DNA from 3 places in the Citrobacter pasteurii genome. Region 3 is predicted to be linked to each of the others. Evidence: predicted binding sites of a transcription regulator. Region 3 holds the regulator's gene; each other region holds the start of a gene.
What was found. Region 3 encodes Fur, which represses iron uptake genes when iron is present. Its sites were predicted from a motif close to ATAATAATGAGAACNACTATCAA; they were not measured.

Region 1 (8,290 bases), 2.1 Mb from region 3:
GCACCGCACAGGCCAGTTCAGGGAAAGCAACAGCCGCTGCATTCGCCACACCACCACCGTAGCAAAATCCGGTGATCCCCACCTTTTCTGTCGCCATCGAATAACGCTGCATAAACTCAATAGCGGCAAAAAAATCATTCATCAGCTTAACGGGATCAACCTGCTGCTGTAATTCCCGGCCTTTATCATCATTGCCGGGATAACCGCCCAGTGAACTTAATCCATCGGGTGCCAGCGCAATATAACCCGCCTTCGCCACCCGCCGTGCTACATCCTCAATATACGGATTCAGCCCACGATTCTCATGTACCACTACCACCGCCGGAACCTTCCCCGTCACCTTCGCGGATTTCACCAGATAACCTCGCACATCACCATGCCCATCAGGCGATGGATAGGTAATGTATTCTGCCAGAATATCGGGATCGGTAAATTCGACCTGCGTTGCCAGGGCATAGTTCGGTTTCAGCAAATTGAATAGCGCCAGTGCCGTCATACCACCTACCGCATATTTCGCCGCCAGATTCAGAAACTCGCGTTTCGTAATTTTGCCATGGGCGTAATAGTCATAGTAAGCGAGTAACTCCTGCGGAAAGTCTTTAGCAGTCAAACGCGGCATGGTCGCACTCCTGAGTGATGTTTTTTTAAGCAAAGCACAGTGATCTGTTTTTGCCCAGTTTTTCATCCCAGTGTGACCTGGTGAACGGGATATTCAGTGGGAACTCGCTAGAATAGAAACGTTGTTTCGAAATTCACCTGCACTAAGGAGATCTCATGGCCTGGTTTGCCAATCCTGAACGTTATGAGCAAATGCTCTATCGCTACTGTGGGCGCAGCGGCTTGCGCCTGCCCGCGCTGTCGCTGGGCTTATGGCACAGTTTTGGACACGTTCACGCTCTGGATTCACAACGAGCACTGCTGCGAAAAGCATTTGATTTAGGGATAACACATTTTGATTTAGCCAATAACTACGGGCCGCCTCCGGGCAGTGCTGAAGAGAATTTTGGTCGATTGTTGCGCGAGGATTTTGCACAATATCGTGATGAATTGATCATCTCAACCAAAGCGGGTTACGACATGTGGCCGGGGCCGTACGGTTCTGGCGGCTCACGCAAGTATCTGCTGGCCAGCCTCGACCAGAGCCTCAAGCGCATGGGTCTCGACTACGTCGATATCTTCTATTCGCACCGCGTTGACGAAAATACACCGATGGAAGAGACTGCTTCCGCGCTGGCCCATGCCGTGCAAAGTGGCAAAGCACTGTATGTCGGCATCTCATCTTATTCGCCAGAGCGCACGCAGAAGATGGCCGAACTGCTGCGGGAATGGAAAATTCCGCTGCTTATCCACCAGCCATCCTACAACCTGCTTAACCGCTGGGTAGACAGCAGCGGCTTGCTGGATACGCTGGAATCCAACGGGATGGGCTGTATTGCCTTCACCCCGTTGGCGCAGGGGCTCCTGACAGGGAAATACCTCAACGGTATTCCTGATGGTTCCCGTATGCAGCGTGAAGGGAAAAAAGTCCGTGGACTGACGGAAAATATGCTAACGGAAGCAAATCTTAACAGTCTGCGTTTGCTCAATGAGATGGCCCAACAACGTGGGCAGTCGATGGCGCAAATGGCGTTAAGCTGGCTACTAAAAGATAACCGGGTCACATCGGTATTAATTGGCGCCAGCCGACCTGAGCAGTTGGAAGAGAACGTTCAGGCACTGGCAAACCTGACTTTCAGTGCCGAAGAACTGGCACAGATCGATAAACATGTCGCGGACGGTAAGCTCAATCTGTGGCAAGCCTCATCAGACAAGTAACGATCTGACCATTACGCCGGGTGTAGTCCTACCCGGCGTAATGGCCTGCTGATGAGAGTGGGCAAGTAAATCTCGCATCACACCTCGTCCTCTTTAATCAACGGACGCTGGTATTCCGGCCATACCAGGGCGACAAGTGCAGGATAGGCTTCAAGGCTGAACTCCCTGAAGCACTGCCGCAAGTTAAGCACATCCAGATCGGCGTGCGGGACTTTCTCCCCGCTGAGGCAGCGCTTTTTAATATTGTCATAATACTTATAAACCGCAGAGTTAAGATCGCTACAGCGCCGCTGCGCGTCAAAGAGCCCCGGCGTTTCATTCAGCTCCACCATTGTCATCCGCTTGACTGTGGAGTGGATAAAATCAATATATTCGTGATTGACTCGCCAATACCATACCGGAGTAATCGAATTCATCAGGGCAGAAAAATGATCTTCTCCCTCTTCTTTACTTAGCATTTCTGGCTGGTACTGTGCGTTAACATCTTCTGTATAACGGTTTTTATTTGCACTACGCATTAGCAAAAGTACCCCGCAGGTCAGCAATAGCAGGGTAATAACAGAATAAAATATACTGTTCATAGCGGGCTCCATTTTTTTTGATTTTAAAATTACCCCATGCTATTGTCAACGCGGCCTACCTTATTAAAAACATCATATTATTGGCAGCAAAGGATATTTCAACATGCTTCCCGAGCATCTTGTTCCCTCTCGTTTTCATTTATCCGCAACCCCGAACAATACAAACACCACAGAAAATAGTGAAAATTTGACTCAGGGGAAGATAACGCTAAGTGATTACGAATCAGAAATTTTGATTAGTTCCGCAGCTACCGGCCAGTCCCGGAATATGTTATTTGAAGAGTGCGATCGTCATTTAAAAGAGCGTCTTTTCCGCGCCGCAAAAATTGAGTCATTTACTCGTCTGCTCAATTCATTACAGGCGGAAGGCGACATTAACGCCCAGGAATTAAGTAAAATTTTGGCCAAAAAAACAGCCATGATAAATGAACAAGGCAACAAAATTTGGCTTAATTTAATTACTCGCGAAACCAACGATCCTATTTTTTATTCTCTGGAAGAGAAATAAAATGAAAGATGTTGAAGATAATAATGTTTATTTGGCTTTAGATAACCACAAAAGCGATGAGTTTGTCTTAAAACAAAATCTGTCTGTGTTGATAGCCAATAAAAACGCGACGCTGGAAAGCCTTGCTCAAGAGATGGTTTCTATACCCGCCGCGCTGGTGCGGATGAAATGGCAAAATCGTCATGAAATCTACGCACTGCAAGCCAAAGAAGAGATTTACGGTGCCACTATCGAGGCCATCATCGCTCAGCAACCAGAATTGCGGGACAAAATCATGGCCCGTCTGGAAAGCACATACCAGCATCTGCTTGCACGTGAAACTGCCACACTGCGCCTGACCCGTAAGCTATCCGAAGGGAATTACGAACCCACAAAAATCACTACGGTAGCGCTGGACGAGAACAGATAAGGCAAGAGACTTGCAGGGAAGTGATATCAGGAGAAGCTTGCCGGGTAAGGTCAAACCTGTACCCGGCAACAAGGATTATTTGGCTTTCACGGTCTCTTCACCGACCAAACCAATCTTCAGGTAGCCCGCCTGATGCAGCGTATCCATAACCTTCATCATGGTTTCGTAGTCAACGGTTTTATCTGCCCGGAAGAAGACAGTGGTGTCTTTCTTGCCTTCAGTTAGCGCGTTTAGCTCGTTAATCATCGTCTCATCGGTGACCTGATCGTTACCAATAAACATGGTGTTATCGGCTTTTACTGACAGGTAAACCGGTTTTTCCGGACGCGGTTGCGGCGTACTGGTGGATGCAGGAAGATTGACCTTCACATCCACGGTTGCCAGTGGCGCTGCCACCATAAAGATGATCAATAATACCAACATGACGTCGATAAACGGTGTCACGTTGATATCATGCATTTCACCGTTATCGTCCAGGTTTTCATTAAAGCTCATTGCCATGGAACATTATCCTACACGTAATTTCTGCGCAGCACGTACCGGGTGTGCAGACGCGCTTGCACTCAGGTCCAGGTCACGACTTTGCAGCAACAGCACCTGCGCAGCGACATCGCCCAGCATCGCTTTATAGCTGCCAATCTGACGAGCAAAAATGTTGTAGATAACCACAGCAGGGATTGCCGCGACCAGACCGATCGCCGTCGCTAACAGAGCTTCTGCAATACCCGGCGCAACAACAGCCAGGTTGGTGGTTTGGGTTTGCGCGATACCGATGAAGCTATTCATGATGCCCCATACTGTACCAAACAACCCGACAAATGGAGAGATAGCCCCGATGGTTGCCAGGTATCCATTACCCCGCCCCATCTGACGTCCAACGGCGGCAACGCGACGTTCCAGACGGAAACCGGTACGCTCTTTGATCCCTTCGTTGTCATCACTGCCTGCTGACAGTTCCAGTTCATTCTGCGCTTCATTAATCAGCAGAGAACCCAGGCTTTTGCCATCGAATCCTGCGGCAATCTCACTTGCCTGATCTAAAGAGCGGGCTTCCGCCAGCAGTTGCTGTTCACGCTTAAGGCGGCGCTTCTGCGTAAAGAACTCAAGGCTCTTACTAAAGAAGATAGCCCAGGTGACCACTGACGCCAAAATCAGCCCAATCATCACGCACTTAACCACGATATCGGCGTGCTGATACATACCCCAGACGGAAAGATCCGTCTGCATCAAATTATTACCCACTCTGTATCTCCAGGACGCAAATCACAAAATCTGAGCGTAATGATATCAAAACGACGTCGAATTGATAGTCGTTCTCATTACTATTTACATAGTGCCGCACCTTTGGTTTCTTTTCCTTGCGCTCACGCAGTAAAAAAGTTACCAGAAATCGATTTGAGAATATTTTGTACTTTATGGCTATTCTGCAGGACGCGGCAGATGCGATTCATGCTAGTTTAGACATCCAGACGTATAAAAACAGGTCGAACAACATGGCAGATAAACAACTTGAAACCAAACTCGTGCACGCAGGACGCAGTAAAAAGTACACGCTGGGTTCGGTAAATAGCGTGATCCAGCGCGCTTCTTCGCTGGTTTTTGACTCCGTAGAGGCCAAAAAACAAGCCACCCATAACCGTGCTAACGGCGCGCTTTTCTATGGACGTCGCGGAACCCTGACGCATTTCTCTCTGCAGGAAGCGATGTGCGAACTGGAAGGCGGCGCGGGCTGCGCCTTGTTCCCTTGTGGTGCGGCTGCCGTTGCCAACACCATCCTCGCTTTTGTGGAGCAAGGCGATCATGTGCTGATGACCAATACCGCCTATGAACCCAGTCAGGATTTCTGCACCAAAATTCTCGGCAAGCTTGGCGTGACAACCGGCTGGTTCGATCCGCTGGTCGGCGCGGATATTGTGAAGCATATACAACCGAATACTAAAGTCGTTTTTCTTGAGTCTCCAGGTTCTGTCACCATGGAAGTTCATGATGTTCCAGCCATTGTTGCCGCAGTCAGAAGCGTAGTGCCTGACGCGATCATCATGATTGATAACACCTGGGCTGCCGGGGTGCTGTTCAAGGCGCTGGATTTTGGCATCGATATTTCTATTCAGGCAGGCACCAAATATCTGATTGGTCATTCTGACGGCATGGTTGGGACAGCGGTATCCAATGCCCGTTGCTGGGATCAACTGCGTGAAAACGCCTATCTGATGGGACAAATGCTGGATGCCGATACCGCCTATATGACCAGCCGCGGATTGCGGACGTTAAGCGTTCGCCTGCGCCAACACCATGAAAGCAGTTTAAAAGTCGCCGAGTGGTTGGCTGACCATCCGCAGGTTTCCCGCGTGAATCACCCGGCACTTCCCGGCAGCAAGGGACACGAGTTCTGGAAACGCGACTTTACCGGTAGCAGCGGTCTGTTCTCATTTGTTTTGAATAAGAAGCTAGATAGTGCAGAACTGTCTGCTTACCTGGATCACTTCAGCCTGTTCAGCATGGCCTATTCCTGGGGCGGTTTTGAATCACTGATTCTGGCTAACCAACCGGAACATATCGCGGCAATCCGTCCGCAAGGCAAAGTGGACTTCAGCGGAACGCTCATCCGTTTACACATCGGTTTAGAAAATGTTGACGATCTGATTGCTGATTTAGCCGCAGGATTTGCCCGAATCGAGTAAAATTGCCATAGATGGACATATATGCAGACACTTCTGGTGGAAAAGTCTGCAATTGTTGCGTCCGGGATCAAGGCATCCCGGACAATTCAGGAGTACAATCCACCCATAAACGCTGTTCCACAGGAAAGTCCATGGTAGTCATTCAAGATATTGTCTCCGCGCTCTGGCAACACGATTTTGCCGCGCTGGCGGATCCGCATGTTGTGAGCGTAGTGTACTTCGTTATGTTCGCCACACTGTTTTTAGAAAATGGCCTGCTGCCCGCCTCCTTTTTACCCGGAGACAGCCTGTTATTGCTGGCAGGGGCGCTGATCGCTCAGGACGTGATGAGTTTTTTACCTACCATAGCTATTCTGACTGCCGCCGCCAGTCTCGGTTGCTGGCTGAGCTACATTCAGGGACGCTGGCTGGGCAACACACGGACGGTAAAAGGCTGGCTGGCGCAATTACCTGAAAAGTATCATCAGCGCGCCACCTGTATGTTTGACCAACACGGGCTGATGGCGCTGCTGGCCGGACGTTTCCTGGCATTCGTTCGTACCTTGCTGCCAACCATGGCGGGGATTTCGGGGCTGCCTAACCGTCGCTTCCAGTTTTTTAACTGGCTGAGCGGTCTGCTGTGGGTCACTGTGGTCACCAGTTTCGGCTATGCGCTCAGTATGATCCCGTTTGTTAAACGCCACGAAGATCAGGTAATGACCTTTTTAATGATCCTGCCAATCGCCCTGTTAACCGCAGGTCTGTTGGGAACGCTGTTTGTGGTGATCAAAAAAAAATACTGTAGCGCCTGAACCGCATCCGTAGGCCGGATACTCTCCGGCATTTCGCCATATGGCGCACAGCGTTTAGGCCTACGGTGTACCTGTCAGGCCGACAAGAAATCAACTCCCCTGCATCATCCGAATTCTGGCTGCATCCTCTCCAGGCGTTACGCCAAAGTAACGTTTGAACTCCCGACTAAACTGCGATGCACTCTCATAACCCACGCGCATTGCCGCCGCACTGGCTTTCATCCCGTCATGAATCATCATCATCCGCGCTTTATGCAATCGATAGCTCTTCAGATACTGCAACGGTGAAGTACTGGTCACCGATTTAAAATTATGATGGAACGCCGACACGCTCATATTGGCTTCTGCCGCCAGCTGTTCTACATTGAGATTTTCGGTGTATTTGGTTTCAATCCGCTTCAGCACACGGCTTATCAAACTGAAATGTGTCTGGCGACTGACCAGCGCCAATAACGCCCCTCCACGCGGCCCGGTCAGCACATGGTAGAGGATCTCACGAATAATTTGTTTTCCCAGAATACGTGCATCCAATGGCCGTTCCATCACATCCAGCAGGCGTTCCGCTGCACAGAGAATTTCATCGGATAGCGTCGCGGAGTTGATCCCGCTTGCCGCCATTGCGGGCTGGAACAGTTCATCCTCCCCAATATCCATCAGCAATTCCTGCAATTGCAGGATATCGACGTTCAGGCGGATACCAGCCAACGGAACGTCCGGTGTCGCATAAGTTTCACATTCAAAGGGTAAAGGTACTGTGAGCAGTAAGTATTCGTTGGCATCATAGCGAAAGACACGCTCGTTGATATAACCAATTTTATATCCTGAAAAGAGAAATATAATGCCAGGCTGATACATCACTGGTGTGCGCCCCCCAGGTTCAGAGCCATACAGTAAGCGAATATCAGGCAGCAGATCATTTAATTTATTTTCATTATTTTTCAGCTGGTTAATTTTATCTGTCAGCAGGAGACAGATCTCATCACGGTTCATAGGGCACCATTTCATCATTGATTTGCAACCCTGATATAGTGCGCACTTTTATCCATTTTCTCCAGTAGTCTGTAGAAATGGGCAAGACATCGGCAGAAATGAGCATTGAGAGGAACGCTTCTGACGACCACAATGTTCACCATCAGGCAGGCACTCGCCTACCCTCTTTTTTACCCACACAAGGTAACGAGCAATGAACAACTTTAATCTCCATACCCCAACCCGCATTCTGTTTGGTAAAGGCGCGATTGCAGAACTGCGCGACCAAATCCCACAGAATGCTCGCGTACTGATTACCTACGGCGGTGGTAGCGTGAAAAAAACCGGCGTTCTGGCACAGGTTCAGGATGCACTGAAAGGCCTGGACGTGCTGGAATTTGGCGGTATTGAGCCGAACCCGTCTTATGAAACGCTGATGAACGCGGTAAAAATTGTCCATGATGAGAAGGTGACATTCCTGCTGGCGGTAGGCGGCGGTTCTGTTCTTGATGGCACAAAATTCATCGCCGCAGCGG
Region 2 (8,290 bases), 1.2 Mb from region 3:
TAAGTTTGGCTATTGCACCGGGGTTTCGCGTAATGCAGGCGGGGAGCTGAATGAAAGTGAGTGTCGAACAATTGATGAGGTGTTTGTAATCAAGGGTTAAAACGGTTAAGCCGGATGGTACAAACCATCCGGCTTAATCACGTTACTTCACCGCGTTGCGCATATCGATTGCCGCCGCTCTGGCTTTGACTCTTTTCGACCAGATGGACGTGATAATCGGCACGAGGATGGAGGTTACAATCACTGACGTCGCCACCAGAGAGGTTGCCGCCGGTGCCATGGGTTTAAACGCCGGAACCATTTCCGCAATCAGCACCGGTGTGGCGACCGCCGCCCCCGCAGAGCTGGAAGCTGCAATTCCTGCCGTACCATCGCCGCCGCCAATCAGTTTATCGGCAATAATCAGCGGGATACCGGTGATGATAATCACCGCCACGCCCAGCAGAATACCCAGTACGCCGGTCTGTGCAATCACGCTCAAATCAATGGTGTTACCTAATGCGAAGGCGAAGAAAGGGATCAGCGTCTGCACGGCCTTACTGAAGAATTCCCGCAGTTCAGGGTCCAGATTCCCCAGCGCAAAGCCAATCAGGAACGGCAATACCGCGCCGACAAACACATGCGGTTCAAACGAGGCAATCCCTGCGGTTCCCAGAATCACCATGGTCATCAGTGGGCCTGATTCCAGCGACATCAGGACAAACGCCCCGGCCTCTTCTTTAGTGCCGTACTGCTGCATAATCGAGGCATACAGCCCGCCGTTGGTCATATCCATAGCGGCCACCAGCGCCAGCGTGGACAACCCGGCGAAGAACCCGACTTCCACGCCATGTTCAGGCAGAATGCGCGATGCAATCGCCGCAACCACCCACGCCACCAGGATCTTAGTTATCACTAACGTGCCGGATTTACGCAGTACGGTTCCGGTAGCGCTCAGCTTAATCGACGCTCCCATGCAAAAGAACCAGACTGCCAGAATCGGCACCGTACCGGTGATCATACCGTTGGTAAATGAGCCGAAGTATTTCCCGGCGCCGGGGGAAAAGGTGTGACACAACGCGCCCAGAAACAGCGGCACCAACATCATACCGCCTGGGATTTTCTCTATCGTACGTTTGATCTGCATTTCCATCACCTGTAGACATAAAAATGGGGCAATTTTTATGGGCGACTGCATCTTGCTTTTGAGATGCGCCCGTCTTGATGAAAAGAAGATAGACATTCGTAGAGACTATAAAAGTGATCTCACCCACATAATAAAACCTTGTTTCAATTTAAATGGATCATTGTTTTTATATTGATTTTGATCACAAAAAAACCCCCACAAGCATCGCTTGCAGGGGCTTAGTTAACGCGTCGAACTTATTTTTTTGCAGCGAAACGTGCAGCAGCTTCGTCCCAGTTCACTACGTCCCAGAACGCCTTGATGTAGTCCGGGCGACGGTTCTGGAATTTCAGGTAGTAAGCGTGTTCCCAAACGTCCAGACCCACGATCGGGAAGCCGGAAGCGCCAGAGATTGCTTCACCCATCAACGGGGAATCCTGGTTAGCAGTGGAAACAACAGCCAGTTTGTCACCTTTCAGCACCAGCCACGCCCAGCCGGAACCGAAACGAGTTGCTGCTGCTTTTTCAAATTCAGCTTTGAAGTTGTCAACAGAACCGAAGTCACGTTCGATAGCCGCTTTCAGGTCGCCCTGCAACGTGGTACCGGTTTTCAGGCCTTTCCAGAACAGGCTGTGGTTAGCGTGACCGCCCGCGTTGTTACGCAGAACGGTTTTCTTATCCGCAGGCAGCTGATCCAGTTTGGTGATCAGTTCTTCAGCGGACAGGCTCGCGAATTCAGGCAGGCTTTCCAGCGCAGCATTAGCATTATTTACGTAAGCCTGGTGGTGTTTGGTGTGGTGGATTTCCATCGTCTGCTTATCGAAGTGCGGTTCAAGGGCATCATAAGCGTACGGCAGGGATGGCAGTGTATAACTCATAATCATCTCCAGTATTGTCGGGCGGCCAGTGTTAACGCCGCGTAAGCAGTTGGGTCATTATAGTTAATTAAATGATATTGAAAATGATTATCAATGCCGTACTTTTTACATGGTTTTAATTATTCATCACCATTGCTGAAGATGTGAGCCAAATCACCCAGTTAACGTGATGATTGCCAACAAGAGGACAAAGGCGGCAATCGTCAAAAGGTTAATAATCTGCGTAATTTTTAAACTCGTTGTGTCGGAGGGGTTATGACCGACGATAAAAAATAACGAGGATTCAGTCATGAGTAACGCGATTACGATGGGTATTCTTTGGCATTTGATAGGTGCAGCCAGTGCAGCCTGTTTCTATGCCCCGTTCAAACAAGTCAAACATTGGTCATGGGAAACGATGTGGTCGGTTGGCGGGATCGTCTCCTGGCTTATCCTGCCATGGACCATCAGCGCCATGTTGCTTCCCAACTTCTGGGCCTACTTCAGTTCTTTCAGCCTCTCCACGCTGGCACCGGTATTCCTGTTTGGCGCGATGTGGGGGATCGGTAATATCAACTATGGCCTGACCATGCGCTATCTCGGCATGTCGATGGGGATTGGTATTGCGATTGGTATTACCCTGATTGTCGGCACGCTGATGACCCCTATCATCAACGGTAACTTTGATGTGCTGATCAACACCGATGGCGGGCGCATGACGCTACTGGGCGTATTGGTCGCGCTGATCGGCGTGGGCATTGTGACCCGCGCAGGACAGTTGAAAGAACGTAAAATGGGCATCAAAGCAGAAGAGTTCAACCTGAAGAAGGGGCTGGTGCTGGCGGTAATGTGCGGCATTTTCTCTGCCGGGATGTCCTTTGCGATGAACGCGGCGAAACCCATGCACGATGCCGCCGCCGCGCTGGGCGTTGATCCGCTGTATGTCGCGCTACCAAGCTATGTCGTCATCATGGGCGGCGGCGCGTTAGTCAACCTGGGCTTCTGTTTTATTCGTCTGGCAAAAGTGAAAGATCTTTCGATAAAAGCCGACTTCTCGTTAGCCAAACCGCTGATCATTACCAACGTGCTACTGTCCGCGCTCGGTGGCCTGATGTGGTATCTGCAATTTTTCTTCTACGCCTGGGGCCACGCTCGCATTCCGGCGCAGTATGATTATGTCAGTTGGATGCTGCACATGAGCTTCTATGTCCTGTGTGGCGGTATTGTTGGTCTGGTGCTGAAAGAGTGGAAAAACGCGGGCCGCCGTCCGATCAGCGTACTGAGCCTCGGCTGCGTGGTCATTATTCTCGCGGCAAATATTGTTGGTCTGGGGATGGCCAGTTAATCATGCGGGCTGCTGAGATGACGCCACTGGCTCGGCGTCATCCCGGTTTCTCGCGTGAATACCACCGAAAAGTAATTACTGTCTTCAAAGCCGCAGCGCATAGAAATTTCACTGATCATCAGCCTACTGTGTTTGAGCAGATACTGAGCATGGCAAACCCGTACCTGGCGGAGATACTGGTTGATGGTCATCCCGGTCTGGCTGCGAAACTGCTGACGCAAAACTCGCTCACTGCACTGTTCCTGCTCACAGAATTTATCCAGCGCAAAGGCATGTTCATGACTCCCGGCCAACGCGGTAATCAGCTTATCCAACAACGTTTCACTTGATGTCGATGGAAGCGTATCCGTGGCATAGCGGTGCCGTTTGAAATGAGTCACCAGTTGCCCAAACAGCAACTCGGCCATTTCAAAAGCCAGCGGGTCACGCTGATTACTCTCATGCTCAAGCTGACTAATTATCTGCCGGGCCTGGGACATACCCGCGCTACCAAGCCGCCAGTGGGGCTGTCGCGGCGAGCCGTTAAATCCTGGGATCGCGCTTTCCCAGCCGACATTCAGCGTCAGCCGTTCCGGGCAGTAAATGATATTTTGCAGGACGAGATCGTTAACTGAGGTGTAGGAGTGTTTGTCTTCGGCACGGATATAAAACAGATCGCCACGGGTTATCCGGTACGGGCGATCGTTGAGAACATGCAGGCCATTGCCGCGCCAGACCAGCACCAGCTCGCAAAACTCGTGAGTATGCTCAGCGAAGACATCCTGCGGATAACGATCGGCCACGGCGACAGCCTGCTGCTCATGCGCAAAAAAGTCTGATTTCAAAAGGATTAGCTGATTCGCCATCACAATATTCCCTGCCGGATAGCGGCTACGTGTCACGTAATCTGTAGGCCGGATAAGGCGTAGCCGCCATCCGGCGTTAAGGAACAAGATTATCTGAGATTCGGCGGTAAAAAACGTTGATAGCTTTCGCGTTACTGGAGGCTGCTTCCAGTAATGACATCGCGTCCCTGTCGGATATCGCGCGGCGACCAGTTAAACTCCCGGCGAAACAGCGTCGAAAAATGGTTACTGTCACCAAACCCGCAGCGATAAGCGATGTCCGTCACGCTGTCATCACTGTGACGTAGCAAATGGCGGGCTTTGATAAGCCGTAGGCGGTTGAGATAGCGCTGTGGCGTCAGCCCGGTCTGTTGTTTAAGCTGGCGGTGCAAAGTACGTAAAGAGAGCGAAAACTGCTCGGCTATGGCTTCCCAGCACACTTCATCGGCAAAATTGTCCTCCAGCCATGCCAGTAGTTGGTTCAGCCGCGCATCATTATCTGTTGCCGCTTCCATCAGGCTGCTTTTACGCAACAGCACCAACAACTGCATGAACAAGATCTCACGGTTTGCCGCTGTTGGCGTATCCATTGCCTCTCCAAGATTTTCCATTTGCCCCACCAGATGCCGAACCTGCAGCAACACGCTCTGATTCACCCGCCAGTGTGACAGATATTGCCCATTCAACTCCTGGGGTAACAACTGATTCAGCCCGGACAAAAACTGAAATGCATCCGGGGAACGATACAGAATATTGGTCAGACACAGGTTGTCAGTATGTTCATATAAGTGTCTGTCATGATCGCGGACAAAACACACCGTTCCCCCGCCAATGGTATAAGGCTGTCCATTGAACACATGAATTCCCGTACCATGTTCAACCACTACAATTTCATGAAAATCATGATGATGCTCTGGAAAAGCAGGCTGAGGAAGCCGGGGCTCAATCGCCACGGGCGCTTTACCTGTCGGAAAAAAATCCACGCAATGCAATACGGTCATGATGACATCCCCCCCGATCAAATGGACATGGCTGAATAGTAATTAAGGGTTATCACCCTCACCTTAAATTTTTGACGCCAAAGTGCGTAAACACGGTCAATTCTTCAAGAAATAGCGGGAAAGATCGGGAATTGCGGAAGGGGTCACATCAGGTGAAATCGTCCCTATTAGTAGAAACTGTGAACGCTATCACGTTCACCTTTGCCATGCTGCCAGCCGCGTATTGTCGCTGTCACTAACAAGAAGGTACGCCATTTCACGGGTTCTTAGACTGAGTGCAATGAAACTCAGAAGGACCTCGCTATGACTCTTCGCCATTGTGTCGCTGTTGATCTCGGTGCATCCAGTGGACGCGTAATGTTGGCGCGTTACGACAGTGAACACCGTACCCTGACACTGCGTGAAATCCACCGCTTTGTTAACTGCCTGCAAAAAACAGACGGTTTTGACACCTGGGACATCGACAGCCTGGAAAACGACATTCGCCTCGGTCTGCAGAAAGTCTGCGATCAAGGCATTCGGATCGACAGCATCGGCATTGATACCTGGGGTGTGGATTATGTCCTGATCGGTAAAAACGGTCAGCGTGTTGGGTTGCCAGTCTCTTATCGCGATAGCCGCACGAACGGCATTATGTCACGAGCCATGACGCAGCCAGGTAAAAGTGAAATCTATCGCCGTAGCGGCATTCAGTTTCTACCCTTTAATACCCTGTATCAGCTCCGCGCGCTGGTCGAGCAGCAACCGGAACTGCTCCCCCAGGTGGCGCATGCCCTGCTGATCCCAGATTACTTCAGCTATCGCCTGACCGGAGAAATGAACTGGGAATATACCAACGCCACCACCACCCAGTTAGTCAATATCAACACCGACGACTGGGACGAAACCCTGCTGGCCTGGAGCGGTGCCGACACAACGTGGTTTGGCCGCCCCACACATCCGGGGAACGTAATTGGCCACTGGATTTGCCCGCAGAAAAATCAAATTCCGGTGGTTGCCGTCGCCAGTCACGACACGGCCAGCGCGGTCATTGCTTCTCCGCTGGCCGATAAAAATAGTGCCTATCTCTCTTCCGGTACCTGGTCGCTGATGGGCTTCGAAAGCAGAACACCGTATACCAACGATGCGGCGCTGGCGACGAACATCACCAACGAAGGGGGCGCGGAAGGGCGCTACCGCGTGCTGAAAAACATCATGGGGCTGTGGCTACTTCAGCGCGTTTTAAAAGAGCGACAGATAACCGACCTGCCAGCGCTTATCGCCCAAACGCAAGCGCTGCCGGCCTGTCAGTTCCTGATAAACCCCAACGACGATCGCTTTATTAATCCCGACGATATGAGTGCGGAAATTCAGGCGGCCTGTCGTGAATCAGGCCAGCCCGTTCCCCAGCAAAACGCCGAACTGGCGCGCTGTATCTTCGACAGCCTGGCATTGCTGTACGCCGATATCCTGCAGGAACTGGCTGAGCTTCGCGGCGAAGTATTTCACCAACTGCACATCGTGGGTGGTGGGTGCCAGAACGCATTACTCAACCAACTTTGCGCGGATGCCTGCGGTATTCGTGTCATATCCGGGCCTATTGAGGCCTCCACGCTCGGCAATATTGGCGTCCAGTTGATGACGCTGGACGAGCTTAACAACGTCGATGATTTCCGTCAGGTGGTACGCGCTAACTACGACCTGACCACCTTCATTCCCAATCCTGAAAGTGAAATTGCCCGCCACAAAGCGCAGTTTCAACCATTACGACAGACAAAGGAGCTTTGCGCATGACCACTCAACTTGAACAAGCCTGGGAACTGGCAAAACTGCGTTTCGCCGCGGTAGGTATTGATGTCGAGGCAGCCTTGCGCCAGCTCGATCGTCTGCCGGTCTCCATGCACTGCTGGCAGGGCGACGACGTCGCCGGATTCGAAAACCCGGAAGGTTCGCTCACGGGTGGTATTCAGGCTACCGGCAACTATCCGGGCAAAGCGCGTAACGCCAGCGAACTGCGGGACGATCTGGAGCAGGCGCTGAGCCTGATCCCGGGTCCAAAACGTCTGAATTTGCATGCAATCTATCTGGAGTCTGATACGCCAGTTGCCCGCGACCAAATCAAACCTGAACACTTTAAAAACTGGGTTGAGTGGGCAAAAGTGAACCGCTTAGGGCTTGATTTCAACCCGTCCTGCTTCTCGCATCCGCTGAGCGCCGACGGCTTCACGCTGGCCCACGCCGATGACACCATTCGCCAGTTCTGGATTGACCACTGCAAAGCCAGCCGTCGCGTCTCGGCGTATTTTGGCGAGCAGTTGGGTACGCCATCAGTGATGAACATCTGGATCCCGGATGGCATGAAAGACATCACTGTTGATCGTTTAGCACCGCGCCAACGCCTGCTGGACGCGCTGGACGAAGTGATCAGCGAGAAATTCGACCCGGCGCACCACATCGATGCCGTCGAGAGCAAACTGTTTGGTATTGGCGCAGAAAGCTATACCGTCGGCTCCAACGAATTCTATATGGGTTACGCCACCAGCCGCCAGACCGCGCTGTGCCTGGATGCAGGTCACTTCCACCCAACAGAAGTGATCTCCGACAAAATCTCCGCCGCCATGCTGTACGTGCCGCGCCTGCTGCTGCACGTCAGCCGTCCGGTGCGTTGGGACAGCGATCACGTGGTGCTGCTGGATGATGAAACACAGGCGATTGCCAGCGAGATCGTGCGCCACAACCTGTTTGACCGCGTACACATCGGCCTCGACTTCTTCGACGCCTCCATTAACCGCATCGCCGCGTGGGTGATCGGCACCCGCAATATGAAAAAAGCCCTGCTGCGCGCGCTGTTAGAACCGACCGGGCAATTGCGTCAGCTCGAAGCCAGCGGCGACTACACCGCACGTCTGGCTCTGCTGGAAGAGCAAAAATCGCTGCCGTGGCAGGCCGTCTGGGAGATGTATTGCCAGCGTCACGACACGCCAGCGGGCAGCCAGTGGCTGGACAGCGTTCGCGCTTATGAAAAAGAGATTTTGAGCAAACGTAGCTAACCGCATCGCCTGACCTGTAGGCCGGATAAAACGCCCCGCGTCGCCATCCGGCAATGAATAAAACACGATTGCCGGATGGCGTTTCGCTTATCCGGCCTACGTAAGACCCGATAACGTTCGGGCAATAAA
Region 3 (8,290 bases):
CGAAGCCAAAGCTGCCGTCAAACAGACCGTCAACGAACCATTTGAAACCCACCGGCACTTCGACCAGTTTACGTCCCAGGTCGTTCACCACACGATCGATCATCGCGGAGGACACCAGTGTTTTACCCACAGCGACATCTTTGCCCCACTGTGGGCGATGCTGGAACAGGTAGTTGATCGCGACCGCCAGATAGTGGTTCGGATTCATCAGTCCAGCCGGCGTTACGATACCGTGACGGTCATAGTCCGGGTCATTGGCAAATGCCAAATCAAACTTGTCACGCAGCGCCAGCAGACCGGCCATCGCGCACTCGGAGGAGCAGTCCATACGAATGGCGCCGTCTTTATCAAGATGCATAAAGCGGAAAGTCTGATCGACCTGATCGTTAACGAGGGTCAGATTCAGGTTGTAGTGCTGAGCGATACGTTTCCAGTATTCAATACCAGAACCACCCAGTGGATCAACGCCCAGCGTCAGACCCGCTTTCTGGATTGCCGCCATATCAACGATATCTGCCAGCCCTTCCACGAAGGGTTGAACCAGGTCTTGTTCTTTAACATGACCGGACGCCAGCGCGGCATCCAGCGGAATACGCTTCACGCCTTGCAGACCGTCAGCCAACAGTGCATTAGCCCTGTCTTCTACGACTTTGGTGACGTTGGTATCTGCCGGGCCACCGTTTGGCGGATTGTATTTAATGCCGCCGTCTTCCGGCGGGTTGTGGGACGGCGTGATCACAATGCCATCAGCCAGCGAACCGCCTTTTTTATTGTGGACCAGGATAGCATTCGACACGGCAGGGGTTGGTGTAAAGCCGTTATTTTCCTGCACGATGACATCAACACCGTTCGCTGCCAGCACTTCCAACACAGAGATAAATGCCGGTTCAGACAACGCGTGGGTATCCTTGCCCACATAGCACGGGCCAGTAATCCCGTTTTTCGCACGTTCTTCGGCAATCGCCTGAGCGATAGCCAGAATATGCGGCTCATTAAAACTATGACGACCCGCACTACCGCGATGCCCGGATGTACCGAACTTCACCGCGTGCTCCGCATTCCCTGCCGTCGGTTTTAGTACATAGTATTGCGCCGTTAACTGGGCGACATTAATCAAATCACTCTGTTGTGCAGGTTGACCTGCACGGTTGTGGATTGCCATTGCCTGGTCCCTCTAATGCAAGGATTAAATTGTTCCGCAAACCTTTTCAATCAACTCCGCGGGGAATTGCATTGACTGCATGATGTGTTCAACCATGCTGCATTTACGGCCGGTATTGGTATTGGTGATCACCCAATATGGCGTGCCTGGCACGTGCTTCGGTTTGGTTTGATTACCATTTTTCAACAGCGTCTGTTCATCCGCTGCAAAATAAACGCGCGTACGTCCGTGCAACGATTCCGTTGCTTCGGCGAACGCGTTGTGATCCAGTGAATAGAGTGTAGACAGCACCAGCATAAAGCGATTCACTGCTTTTTTCTGTTCCGCATATTCATCGGAAAGCAGCAGTTCACGCATGGCGCGCACTTTGTCTTTCGCGGGGTTGACCGGCTTGGCTTCCACGACAGGTTGCACGGCGCGGACCTCTTTTACTACCGGAGAGACAGGCTGTGATGCGGCGGAAAACTTCAACATACGCCGTAAAATGTCGGATGCGCTCTCGCCAATATGCTTGGTGTGGCTGGCAATATAGCTATAGAGTTCATCATCAACTTCAATCGTTTTCATCTTAATCCAGTGCAATGTTTGGCTGAATACAAGTTGTCAGGACTTTACACGCTGTAGTGTAAAGGCAAATCCTAACAGCGGATAGCGTCAAGCCTGGTGACCAGCAAAACTCGGAGTAACCGTAGTTATTGCAGCCATGTGGCAGAATGGTCAACATGATACCCTAACCCGTCAGTGTGAAAAAAAGAACTTTGCCATGAAATTGAATATCCGAGCGCAATCTGCGCAAAACCCGCACAATAATTCTCCCATCGTCCTGGTTCACGGCCTGTTTGGCAGTCTGGATAACCTCGGGATCCTGGCACGCGATCTGGTGGCCGATCACGACATCATCCAGGTTGATATGCGAAATCATGGCCTCTCCCCTCGTTCACCGGAGATGAATTATCCGGCCATGGCGCAAGATCTGCTGGATACGCTGGACGATCGGCAGATTGAAAAAGCGATCTTTATTGGACACTCGATGGGCGGTAAAGCCGTTATGGCGCTGACTGCGCTGGCTCCTGAACGTGTCGCACGGCTGGTCGCCATCGACATTGCTCCCGTTGACTACCATGTTCGCCGCCACGATGAGATTTTTGCTGCCATTAACGCAGTCACCGACGCGCAATCCTCTTCGCGCCAGCAGGCGGCGAGCGTTATGCGTCAGCACCTGCAAGAAGAAGGCGTGATCCAGTTTCTGCTGAAATCCTTTGTTGACGGCGAGTGGCGCTTTAATGTTCCCGTGCTGTGGGATCAATATCCTCATATCGTCGGTTGGGAGACCATTCCGGCGTGGGAACACCCGGCGCTGTTTATCCCGGGTGGCAATTCACCCTATGTTACCGAAGCGTATCGTGACCAACTGCTGGCGCAATTCCCGCAGGCCCGGGCGCACGTTATAGCCGGCGCGGGGCATTGGGTGCATGCAGAAAAACCGGAGGCGGTGCTGCGCGCCATCCGTCGTTATCTGAGCGAGCAGGTTAACTGATTAAAAACTCAGCGTCCGCGCGTGATTACGCGCGTGGGCGTTGGCGCGCCTCTCCTGCTGATGTATTATGGCGCGCTATCCATCCGGGCGGACGCCTGGCTGATTGTTTCCCCGAAGTCACCAAGATCATGGCCAAAGAACAAACGGACCGTACGACATTAGATCTGTTCGCGCAGGAGCGTCGCCCGGGACGACCCAAAACCAATCCGCTTTCGCGTGATGAACAGTTACGTATTAATAAACGTAATCAGCTTAAACGCGACAAAGTTCGCGGGCTTAAGCGTGTCGAACTGAAACTGAACGCCGATGCCGTTGACGCTCTGAACGAGCTGGCCGAGGCGCGCAACATGAGTCGCAGTGAACTCATCGAAGAGATGCTGATGAACCAACTCACCGCGTTGCGCGGTCAGGCTTAGTCTGAATTTCTGCTCCATACCCTAAATAATTCGAGTTGCAGGAAGGCGGTGACGCAGCGAATCTCCAGGAGCGTACATAAGTACGTGACTGGGGTGAGCGAGGAAAGCCAACGCACCTGAAACTTGAAGTATGACGGGTATAAATCATAAATCGTGTAGCACAGAGTGCAGTCCTGCGTGTTTGCTGTTTCCGCATGCCGGACTGTTCTGCTATGATTGCCCTTATCCGTGGGCAATGCGCCACCACCATTTCAATAAGTTTCAAGAGGTTATTTTACTCATGGCAATCACTGGCATCTTTTTCGGCAGCGACACCGGTAATACCGAAAATATCGCAAAAATGATTCAAAAACAGCTTGGTAAAGACGTAGCCGATGTTCATGACATTGCAAAAAGCAGCAAAGAAGACCTGGAAGGGTATGACATTCTGTTGCTCGGCATCCCAACCTGGTACTACGGTGAAGCGCAGTGCGACTGGGACGACTTCTTCCCTACTCTCGAAGACATTGATTTTAACGGTAAACTGGTGGCATTGTTCGGCTGTGGCGACCAGGAAGATTACGCAGAATATTTCTGTGATGCGTTAGGCACCATCCGCGACATCATCGAGCCGCGCGGCGCCACCATCGTCGGCCACTGGCCAACGGCGGGTTACCATTTCGAAGCGTCCAAAGGTCTGGCAGATGACGACCACTTTGTCGGTCTGGCTATCGATGAAGATCGCCAGCCGGAACTGACCGCTGAACGCGTAGAAAAATGGGTTAAGCAGATCGCTGAAGAGCTGCACCTCGACGAAATCATCAATGCCTGATTTCGTGCGGCGTAGATATTCATCTGCGCCGCATCAATAGATAAAACCAATCAAAATAATTGCTACAAATTTGTAACTTTTTCGTCTGACCCTGTACAATGGCTGGATGCCAATCGGGTGTTGCACAGTGTGTTTGTCGGCGATACCACGTTTTGATTAACAATTTATGCCAGAGACTTGCAGTTTTCATTTAGCCATGGCAGTTCTATAATGAATCGCATTATCTCAAGTGCAATTTCTGTCACTTCTGTTAATGAAGTGAATCGTTTAGCTACAGGACAGATTCCGCATGACTGACAACAATACCGCATTAAAGAAAGCTGGCCTGAAAGTAACGCTTCCTCGTTTAAAAATTCTGGAAGTTCTTCAGGAACCGGATAACCATCACGTCAGTGCGGAAGACTTATACAAACGCCTGATCGATATGGGTGAAGAAATTGGTCTGGCGACCGTGTATCGCGTGCTGAACCAGTTTGATGATGCCGGTATCGTGACCCGCCATAATTTTGAAGGTGGTAAATCCGTCTTCGAACTGACTCAACAGCATCATCACGATCACCTCATTTGCCTCGACTGCGGCAAAGTGGTCGAGTTCAGCGATGATTCCATCGAAGCGCGCCAGCGTGAGATTGCGGCTAAACATGGTATTCGTTTAACCAACCATAGCCTGTATCTTTACGGTCACTGCGCCGAAGGTGATTGCCGCGAAGATGAGCACGCGCACGACGGCAAGTAATGTAATGCTTTCTGAAAAGCCAACCATCCGGTTGGCTTTTTTATGCGCGTTATCAGTACGTTTCCCCTTCCCTCCACTCTTGTGTTGCTTTAATGTAAAAATCAATTGTCCCTTCCGGAGAGTCGAAATGGAACTTCGCCAGCTACGTTATTTTGTGCGCATTGTCGAAACCGGCAGCATGGGTAGCGCGGCGCTCGATCTCAATATTGGGGTTTCGGCACTCAGCCAGCAGATGTCGCGTCTGGAAAACGAACTTGCTATTCGCCTGCTGCAACGCACCTCGCGCGGCGTGACGCCCACCAGCGCCGGGCTGGCATTTTACGCCCAGGCGCAGCTGGCGCTCCGTCACGCAGACGATGCGATCCTCGCCGCACGGGAGGCCAGACTTTCCGGGCACGTCAGCGTTGGCATGGCCCCCAGTACCGCTTCCGTTCTCGGCATGCCTTTCATCAACGCCATGCGAGAAACCTATAGTGATGTCCGCCTGCATGTAGTGGAAAGCCTCTCTGGCAACCTGGAGCGAATGATTAATACCCGCCAGATTGATCTGGCGGTGGTATTTCAAAAAGAAAAGATCCTACGCTGGAGCGCCAGACCGATTCTCGAAGAACGGCTATTTTTAATTGGTACTCATGCCCTACTGGCTGATATTACCGATGACAATATTGCCCCAGCCCAATTGGCACGTATGCCATTGATCATGCCCAGCCCTGGCCACGGTCTGCGCGGCAGGCTGGAAGCGATTTGTCAGGAACACGCGCTACGCATTGAGATCGCCACAGAAATTGACGGCCTGACGCTACTGATGCACGCCGTTCGCAGCGGAATTGGAGCAACACTTCAGCCCGGTGCGGCAATTTCCCATCTCGATAAAGAGACGCTAAGAGTGATCGGCATCCATAATCCAATACTGAGTCGCCCCAACTTTTTGGTCAGCCTTTCTGACGATGAACTCACCCCAGCAGGTCTCGCTGCCCGTGTGGTACTAACCAAAGTAATGCATCAACTGGTGGAATCTGGACACTGGCCAGGTGCGATTCTTTACAATAATTAAAGGGCTGTTTAGCATCACGTCATAGCGTCCCCACAACTTACTCGTATACATTTTAATTACAAACTTAACAATTGGTTAAGTGGTAATAGTGGTAATGGAGTATGCGATGGTTGATGTTCTGGTGATTGGCGGCGGCAATGCTGCACTATGTGCCGCCTTAACCGCCCGGGAGCAAGGCGCTTCGGTACTGCTGCTTGAGGCGGCTCCGCGTGAATGGCGCGGAGGAAATTCCCAACACACGCGTAATTTACGCTGTATGCATGATGCGCCACAGGATGTCCTGGTGGAAAGCTATCCTGAAGAGGAGTATTGGCAGGATCTCTGGCGTGTAACAGAAGGTAATACCAACGAAGCACTGGCACGGCTGGTGATCCGTACCTCTTCCCAATGCCGCGACTGGATGCGCCAGCACGGCGTGAATTTTCAACCTCCTCTCTCTGGCGCTTTGCATGTCGCGCGAACCAACGCCTTTTTTATGGGCGGCGGGAAAGCCCTCGTGAATGCCTATTATCGCAGCGCAGAAAAGTTAGGCGTGCAAATCCGCTATAACACCCCGGTACAGGCACTTGAACTGCATAACGGCGAGTTCGTGGCGGCGCTGGCGGGCAAAGAGCGTATTACAGCGAAATCCTGCGTGCTTGCCGCTGGCGGGTTTGAATCAAACCGCGAATGGCTGCGTGAAGCCTGGGGGGAAAATGACCGCGGCGAGTGGCCTGCGGATAACTTCCTGATTCGCGGCACGCGCTTTAATCAGGGGGTATTGCTCAAATTTATGATCGACGCAGGGGCAGACATCATCGGCGCCCCCTCCCAGTCACACTGTGTAGCCATTGACGCCAGAGCACCATTATATGACGGCGGAATTTGCACCCGCGTGGACTGTGTCTCTCTGGGCATCGTAGTGAACCGCGATGCAGAACGATTTTATGATGAAGGAGAGGATTTCTGGCCCAAACGCTACGCCATCTGGGGACGTCTGGTCGCCCACCAGCCCGGACAAATTGGTTACTCCATTATCGACAGTAAAGCGATCGGTCACTTCATGCCCCCGGTTTTTCCTGGTGCACAGGCCAAGACGTTAGCAGAGCTGGCACGCCAGTTGGGGCTGGATACTGAGCGCTTTACCCATACTGTCATGCAGTACAACAGCGCCTGCCGGCCAGGCCGCTTTGACCACACCACTCTGGATAACTGTGCAACACAAAATCTGACACCGGCAAAAACACATTGGGCGCGACCGCTGGATACGCCACCTTACTATGGCTATGCCTTACGTCCGGGGATCACCTTCACCTACCTGGGGTTAAAGGTGAATGAACACGCCGCGGTGCATTTTGCCGGGCTTCCAAGTCGCAATCTGTTCGTCGCCGGAGAGATGATGGCGGGCAACGTGCTGGGAAAAGGCTACACCGCAGGCGTAGGCATGTCGATCGGCACCACTTTTGGCCGCATTGCCGGAAAAGAAGCCGCACTGGCAGCGCGTGAGGAGGCTCATCATGAAACAGCTTGAGCAATTAATTATTGAAGCGAAAATGCTTACCGAGCCGGAAGCAGAAGTTGAGCGTGTGATGCAAGTCTGCAACGCCTGTCGCTATTGCGAGGGTTTTTGCGCCGTGTTCCCGGCGATGACTCAGCGTCTGGAATTCGGTAAAGCGGATATCAACTATCTGGCGAACCTGTGCCATAACTGCGGCGCCTGCCTGCACGCGTGTCAATACGCACCGCCCCATGAGTTTGCCATCAACGTGCCGAAGGCGATGGCGGAAGTCCGGCTGGAAACCTATCAACACTATACGCAACCCGCCGCCTTTGGCGCGCTTTATCGCCGGGCTGGCATGACCGTAACGCTGTCGCTGGTTTTCGGTCTGCTCCTGTTTTTACTGCTCGCCATGGGGTTAAAAGGCTCGTTACTCCATCCTCCGCTGGCCGGAGATTTCTACCAAATTTTCCCGCATAACCTGCTGGCCTGGATGTTTGGTTCGGTATTTATTCTGGCGATAGGTCTGCTGATGGCGGGCGTTATCCGCTTCTGGCGCGAGATTTCTCCGGGGATGCCGCGTTCCGTCGAAATTGCTGAAGCCTCACACAATGCGCTGACACTAAAGTATCTCGATGGTGGGCACGGTAAAGGGTGTAACGAAGCGGATGATGCCTTCACCCTGATGCGCCGCCGCTTCCATCACTTCACCTTCTACGGTTTTATGCTCTGCTTTGCCGCCACCGTGGTGGCGACGGGCTATCACTATTTCGCAGGTATAGAAGCACCCTATCCGTTCTTCAGCGCTCCGGTCATGCTGGGCACGTTGGGTGGCATTGGCCTGGTTGTCGGCCCGGCTGGTTTGTTATGGCTGAACATTAAGCGCTCACCGCTACATGGCGACGCACGGCAAAAGCCAATGGATCGCGGTTTTATTTTACTGCTGCTGCTGACCAGTCTGACCGGTTTAGCGCTGCTGGCGGGAAGAGACACGTCATGGATGGCTATTTTGCTCGCCATTCACCTCGGCGTGGTCATGGCGCTCTTTCTGACCATTCCTTACGGAAAATTTGCCCATGGATTTTACCGTTGTGCGG

Region 1: exbB (tol-pal system-associated acyl-CoA thioesterase) is a predicted target of Fur. The motif match lies at 4,617-4,639, and genes of this name have one in related genera.
Region 2: sodA (superoxide dismutase [Mn]) is a predicted target of Fur. The motif match lies at 2,055-2,077, and genes of this name have one in related genera.

The regions. Positions count from the first base shown of each region.
Region 1 is NZ_CP077262.1:980,839-989,128, reverse strand. It holds gene yghX (YghX family hydrolase) at 1-619, opposite strand, end outside; gene I6L54_RS04860 (aldo/keto reductase) at 775-1,815, shown strand; gene I6L54_RS04855 (ESA_00282 family adhesion-associated protein) at 1,893-2,396, opposite strand; gene I6L54_RS04850 (hypothetical protein) at 2,500-2,904, shown strand; gene I6L54_RS04845 (hypothetical protein) at 2,906-3,313, shown strand; gene exbD (TonB system transport protein ExbD) at 3,389-3,814, opposite strand; gene exbB (tol-pal system-associated acyl-CoA thioesterase) at 3,821-4,555, opposite strand; gene metC (cystathionine beta-lyase) at 4,807-5,994, shown strand; gene yghB (DedA family general envelope maintenance protein YghB) at 6,126-6,785, shown strand; gene I6L54_RS04820 (AraC family transcriptional regulator) at 6,876-7,775, opposite strand; gene yqhD (alcohol dehydrogenase) at 7,969-8,290, shown strand, end outside.
Region 2 is NZ_CP077262.1:97,650-105,939, forward strand. It holds gene I6L54_RS00510 (dihydrodipicolinate synthase family protein) at 1-100, shown strand, start outside; gene kdgT (2-keto-3-deoxygluconate transporter) at 143-1,126, opposite strand; gene sodA (superoxide dismutase [Mn]) at 1,363-1,983, opposite strand; gene rhaT (L-rhamnose/proton symporter RhaT) at 2,273-3,307, shown strand; gene rhaR (HTH-type transcriptional activator RhaR) at 3,304-4,152, opposite strand; gene rhaS (HTH-type transcriptional activator RhaS) at 4,284-5,132, opposite strand; gene rhaB (rhamnulokinase) at 5,436-6,905, shown strand; gene rhaA (L-rhamnose isomerase) at 6,902-8,161, shown strand.
Region 3 is NZ_CP077262.1:3,782,895-3,791,184, forward strand. It holds gene pgm (phosphoglucomutase (alpha-D-glucose-1,6-bisphosphate-dependent)) at 1-1,162, opposite strand, end outside; gene seqA (replication initiation negative regulator SeqA) at 1,187-1,729, opposite strand; gene ybfF (esterase) at 1,926-2,699, shown strand; gene ybfE (LexA regulated protein) at 2,828-3,115, shown strand; gene fldA (flavodoxin FldA) at 3,396-3,926, shown strand; gene I6L54_RS18450 (ryhB-regulated fur leader peptide) at 4,137-4,223, shown strand; gene fur (ferric iron uptake transcriptional regulator) at 4,216-4,662, shown strand; gene tcuR (tricarballylate utilization LysR family transcriptional regulator TcuR) at 4,790-5,716, shown strand; gene tcuA (FAD-dependent tricarballylate dehydrogenase TcuA) at 5,823-7,226, shown strand; gene tcuB (tricarballylate utilization 4Fe-4S protein TcuB) at 7,213-8,290, shown strand, end outside.